DNA from 2 places in the Bacillus sp. JJ864 genome. Region 1 is predicted to be linked to the other one. Evidence: riboswitches for the same ligand, from Rfam matches in the RefSeq annotation. Region 1 holds a riboswitch; the other holds the start of a gene.
What was found. Region 1 has a riboswitch for thiamine pyrophosphate ahead of thiC (phosphomethylpyrimidine synthase ThiC). Riboswitches for the same ligand answer to the same signal wherever they lie in the genome.
Positions count from the first base shown of each region.

Region 2: linked by a shared signal. The riboswitch ahead of tenA (thiaminase II) and the one ahead of thiC (phosphomethylpyrimidine synthase ThiC) in region 1 are both predicted to bind thiamine pyrophosphate.

Region 1 covers NZ_JBALLY010000020.1:101,823-105,042, forward strand. Annotated here, with positions in the region: gene thiC (phosphomethylpyrimidine synthase ThiC) at 1-1,466, opposite strand, end outside; TPP riboswitch at 1,714-1,829, opposite strand; gene V7024_RS04535 (arsenic transporter) at 2,030-3,220, shown strand, end outside.
Region 2 covers NZ_JBALLY010000091.1:5,242-8,461, reverse strand. Annotated here, with positions in the region: gene V7024_RS15005 (ABC transporter permease) at 1-727, opposite strand, end outside; gene V7024_RS15000 (ABC transporter ATP-binding protein) at 724-1,467, opposite strand; gene tenA (thiaminase II) at 1,436-2,131, opposite strand; TPP riboswitch at 2,217-2,317, opposite strand; TPP riboswitch at 2,378-2,486, opposite strand; gene V7024_RS14990 (SH3 domain-containing protein) at 2,915-3,220, shown strand, end outside.

The DNA.
Region 1 (3,220 bases):
TCGTGTGCTGTTTTATGACCTTTTGCAAGATCAGCAGCGTGTGCAGCAATTTTATACGTAATGACACCTTCACGAACATCATCTTTGTTTGGCAGGCCAAGATGCTCTTTCGGTGTTACATAGCAAAGCATTGCTGTACCGAACCAGCCGATCATCGCTGCACCGATTGCAGAAGTAATATGATCATACCCAGGTGCAATGTCTGTCGTTAACGGTCCAAGCGTATAAAACGGTGCACCTTGACAAATCTCAAGTTCTTTATCCATATTCTCTTTAATTAAATGCATCGGTACATGTCCTGGCCCTTCAATCATCACTTGGACGTCATGCTTCCAAGCAATTTTCGTAAGCTCTCCTAATGTTTCAAGCTCAGAAAATTGAGATTCATCGTTTGCATCCGCAATCGAACCAGGGCGTAACCCATCTCCAAGAGAGAAGGAAACATCGTACTTCTTCATAATTTCACAAATTTCTTCAAATTGTGTGTATAAGAAGTTTTCTTGATGATGGTATAAACACCACTGCGCCATAATCGAACCGCCGCGTGATACAATCCCTGTTACACGCTTTGCTGTAAGCGGAATGTAACGAAGCAGTACACCAGCATGAATTGTAAAGTAGTCTACTCCTTGCTCCGCTTGTTCAATTAGCGTATCACGGTATACTTCCCACGTTAAATCTTCGGCAATTCCGTTTACCTTTTCAAGCGCTTGATAAATTGGCACTGTTCCAACTGGTACAGGAGCATTTCGGATAATCCATTCACGCGTCGTATGAATATTTTTCCCGGTAGAAAGGTCCATAATTGTATCAGCACCCCAGCGCGTTGCCCACGTCATCTTCTCAACTTCTTCAGCGATAGATGATGAAACAGCTGAGTTCCCAATATTCGCATTTACTTTCACATGGAAGTTACGGCCAATAATCATTGGTTCTGCTTCTGGGTGATTAATATTTGCTGGTAAAATAGCACGCCCTTCAGCGATTTCCTTCCGCACAAACTCCGGCTCCATACCTTCGCGAATGGCTACATATTCCATCTCCGGTGTGATGATCCCTTTACGCGCATAATGCATTTGCGTAACATTTGCCCCGTCTTTTGCACGAAGTGGCTTCCGTCCCATTTGCGGGAATACAGGCGTATGTGTAGACGCTGTTTTCACCCCATCATCTTCCGGCTTCACTTCACGACCTTCATACTCCTCTACATCTCCTCGTTCCACAATCCAGCAGCGGCGCGGCGCCTGCAATCCCTTTTCTAACTCCACTTTGTAATTCGGATCTGTATAAGGACCACTCGTATCATACACACGAATAGCCGGGTTTGGTACACCGTTTGTATCGCTTTGTGCAATCTCACGCATTGGTACTTTCATGCCTTTACGCATACCTTCTACATATACTTTCTTGCTTCCTGGTAAACTTGACTTCAACTCAATTTGCTCAGCTGAAACAGATTGTTTCATCATTTTTCCCTCCCCTGTGTCTTCACTTTTCTTTAGATCCAGCTTCGCCTCCTAGACCCTTCCGTCTAAGAACCTTCCGCACGAGAAAACAAAAAGCGCTTTCTGTGCGAAAGAACCTTAGCCAACGGGTCTAAACAGTCGGCTCCACTTTTCTAGCGACAAGGACGAGAACTAGCGGCTTGCAATGCCAAATAAAAAAGCCAGGTCCATCATAAAGAATAGGACCTGGCAACATAAAGACATTGTTATGTAAAGCCGTCAACTTCCCTCCGCTGGTACGAACCAGATCAGGTCCAAAGGGTTAAGAAGCTTCAACACGCTTCTCTCTCAGCCCAGCTCTATCGGGCACCCCTAGTTTATCACTGATTAAATTTTCACTACGCTCCTATCATACATCATTGTCTAAAAAATGCAAAGATATTTACATTTTTCTTTTTCACTCAAAAAATAGTTATTTCACTTAGTACAAGCAAAATCCACACGTCATACATATGTAATATAAACCGGTATAGGAATATACTTTGTACGGACACTTCACTATAAGAACAGGAGTGAAAGAGTTGATCAGCCTACAATCTACAATAACCATACTCGCTTTTCTCGGAACTATGCTCATCATCTTTTGGCGACCAAAAGGAATGAATGAAGCAATTCCAGCAACAGTTGGGGCAATGATTGTCATTTTAAGCGGCACCGTTTCTTTTGCTGACTTAGGTGATATTAGCTCAAAAATTATTGGCGCTGCTATAACAATTATGGCGACCATTGTTATGGCAATCGTACTAGAGAGTTTTGGCTTTTTTCATTGGTGCGCGGTTCAACTTGCAAAAAAAGCAAAAAGCTCTGGTATTCGCCTCTTTTGGTATACAAATCTTCTTTGTTTTCTCATGACATTATTCTTTAATAATGATGGTAGCATATTAATTACAACTCCCATTTTACTGCTTTTGTTACACCATTTACGACTTACACATGATCAAAAAGTACCTTACTTATTAAGCGGCGCACTCATTGCCACCGCCTCAAGTGCACCGATTGGTGTAAGCAATATTGTAAATTTAATCGCTTTGAAAATCGTCCATATGGATTTATACATGCATACAGCAATGATATTTGTTCCTGCCACTTTAGGCCTTCTTTTTATGGCGTTCCTATTATTCCTCATATTTCAAAAACAATTACCGAAAACGCTCCCGGTCTTACCGATACATTTAGATGAAAATTTCGTCAAAAAATCTTTCCATCCATTGCAGCCAAGGCCCCAAATAGATGCAAATCGTAAGCGAACACGATTTATGTTCGGGATTCTATTATTTGTTTTATGCGTTCGTATCAGCTTGTTTATTGCATCGTACTTTCAATTTTCTATCGCCATCACAGCGGTCATTGGCTCTATTATTTTACTTGGGTGGAGATGGTACAAACTGCGCATTCCACCGATTGACATGATTAAGAAAACACCCTGGTATGTGTTAGTTTTCGCATTTTCTATGTACGTAATTGTATATGGACTTCACAACATCGGTTTAACCGAATTTCTCATTACAAAACTTCATCCACTCATTACCAGAAGTTTATTTCATGCCGACTTTATTATGGGCGGCTTACTTTCTATCCTCTCTAACATCTTTAATAACCATCCTGCCTTAATGATTGGTACGATCGCACTTACCGAAATGGGACTAGATCCGATTACATTGAAAACGATTTATCTTGCAAACATCATCGGTAGCGACATGGGCTCACTACTACTC
Region 2 (3,220 bases), on a different contig from region 1:
ATTTCCTCTCAAATATCGAAACGAGTAATACAAAGAAAATAGCGAGAAGTGACAATAAAACGATTGGTGCAAACACACCCGCACCATCCATTTGTGTCATCATTCGTTTACTAAAATAGCCTAGTCCTGCTTGTGCCCCAAGCCACTCTCCAATCGCTGCCCCAATCACGCTAAACGGCACAGCCACTTTTAAAGCTGAGAAAAAATAGGGAAGTGCAGACGGCAATTTCAATTTTAAAAAAATATCTTTTTTTGTTGCACCATATGTAATTAAAAGCTCTTCCCACTCCTTTTTCGTACTACAAAGGCCATCATACGTATTCACCGCAATTGGAAAGAATGTAATCAGTACTGTGACAACAACCTTATTCCAAATCGAATAGCCAAACCATAAAACAAATAATGGTGCTAAAGCTGTAATGGGAATAGTCTGTGAAGCAACTAATAGTGGATAAAATGCCTTCTCAGCAAATGTACTCATACTCATCAACATCGCTAACCCAACACCTAATACAATGGAAATAACAATACCGATTACAGTAACAGAAAGCGTTGCTGGTAAATGCACTGTAAGCAATATATCCCGCAAATCCCATATTTTTTGAACAATAGCACTTGGAGACGGCAAAATGTACATTTCATCAAGAATCCGTGCTCCTACTTCCCATCCAATCAGTAAAATTGTAATTACAATAATAGCCGGAACATAATCTACCATTCGTTTCATACAAGCACCTGTCTTTGCAACATGCCAATGAGTTCATCTTTTAATGCCAGCATTTCTGGGCGATGCAAATCTTTTCGAGAGCGCTCTTTCCCAAGCGGCACAATCCGCTCAGTCAATGATGTAATGGGCTGCTCTGTTACGATAAAAATACGATTAGAAAGATAAAGCGCTTCATCAACATCATGTGTAATAAACAAAAATGTTTTTTGCCAATGTTTCCATTGTTCAAACAACCATTCTTGCAGAGATGCCTTCGTTAATGCATCAAGTGCACTAAACGGTTCATCTAATAATAAAAGGTCGCCGCCCGTTAACAACGTACGAATAAAAGATACGCGTTGCCGCATTCCGCCTGATAAATCTTTTGGCTGTTTCTTTTCATACCCTTGCAGTCCAAACTGCTCCAACAGCTCTTGTGCTTTCATTTGTGCCTCTTTTTTCTTCATTCCTTGACATTCAAGAGGCAAAGCTGCATTTTCAATAATGGTTCGCCACGGGAGTAACATATCTTTTTGCGGCATATAGCCAACAGGAGTCGTTCCCTTCACCTCTATCGTGCCGGCATTTTCTTTCTCAAGCCCTGTAATAAGCCGAAACAATGTACTTTTCCCGCAGCCGCTTGGCCCGATAATACTAATGAATTCCCCTTCTTGTACTGCAGTATCAAGATTCGCTATAATCGGTTTCTCATCATACCGAAACGAAACATTATGAAATTGTAGTATGTTCTTGCTCCTCAAAACCCCACATCTCCTTACGATATGCCATATCCCAAAATAAGTATTCAAAACGGCTGGAATATAAGAAAATCTCTTCTAAACGATTTCGTTCTTCTTCTGTTTTCCCTACTGCAATTTCATTACATAAATCAATTAACCATACGCAAAGATTCCCATATTCATCAGAGCTATATCCTTGAATCCATTCACCAAAAAATTCGTGATCGCGCGCTCCTGGAATAGCATTTAAACGCTTTCCAATCTCCCAATAACTCCACATACACGGAAGCAATGCTGCAATTAACTCAGCAAGTGTACCGTTTTGTGAAACGGACATCATATAGTTTGTATATGCTAGATTCATAGCAGACGGCTTTGCTAATTCCATCTCTTCAACAGAAATTCCTAAGCGCTTTGCATATTGTTTATGAATCGTCATTTCCTCATTTAAAATCCCATCAATTTGTTCAGCAAATTTCGCCATCACTTTTGGGTTTGTTGCTTTTACAACACCAATTGCATATAGCTTGGCGTAATCTAACAAATACAAATAATCTTGAACAATATAATATTGAAATCTATCTTTCTCTAACGTTCCATCTCCCATTCCTGTTACAAATGGATGATTATGACTCTTTTCCCAAACAGGTTGCACCTTTTCAAATAGTCTTTCACAAAATGTCATTTCCGCTTCCCCTTCCTGTATATATGTTTCCAAATAAAAAACCACTTCTATATAAGAAGTGGCCACAGCAAACAAAAGAAAAACTCATTTGTTGTTTCCACTTCCCTACGCTAGCATCACCTAGATCAGGTTATAAGGGTTAAGGTTTTTACCTCTCTCAGCTTTTAAGCACCCCTAGTGGTGTTCTATAAAATTTTCAATAAAAAAGTCCCCGTTTCTATGCATAAAGAAACGGGGACATTATTTATATCGTCCAAATTGCTTCCCTACGCTAGCATCATCTAGATCAGGTTCAAGGGTCAAAGACTATAGGTCTTACTCTCAGCTAGCAACACTAGCCCCCCTAGCAGTATATTCATTTAACATAGTCAGTATACCATCACAATATCTCACCCGCAACTCTTTTCATTTCTCCTTCTACCTATCTGTAAGTTCAGAAAAAATCGAATTTCTTCTCGCTCTTTCCATAATAGCTATAAATCTGCTATCCTTTTAGTATATACCCATTTTCACTTTTCGACATTTAAGTCGCTGCTATGCAAAATACATCATGACCGCTACTTGTTTTCTCCTTTTTGTTTAAACCTTGCATGTGGTAGAAAAAGGCCTTGCCCATTTCTATACGCGGCCAAATTCACCACTCTAAAAAGAAAAGTTTTGTAACTTACATATAGAGAAAAAAGCTTTCGTTTGTTTTTCATCCATAAATATGTTACAAACTTAATATCTTCATATTATAATTTAGATTATACCAATTTATCACATAAGGAGGTCTATGAATATATGAATTTAAAAATTGCAACACTAACAGCAACTACTGTAGCAGTTGCCGCTATGCTCCCCTCTATAGCAGACTCTAATGTACATACTGTAGAAGCAGAGCAAACAGCAAAAGCAAACATTGGTTATGTAAAAACGGAAACATTACAAATGTACAATAGCCCGAATGGAACAGACTCTGTTATTGATAACATTACACGTGACACTCCCGTTACTATTCTTGAAACAACAAATGAATGGTACAAAGTTCACACTCACAATAACACTGGCTATGTCAAAAAAGAAGCCATTTCGTTAACCAAACTAGAA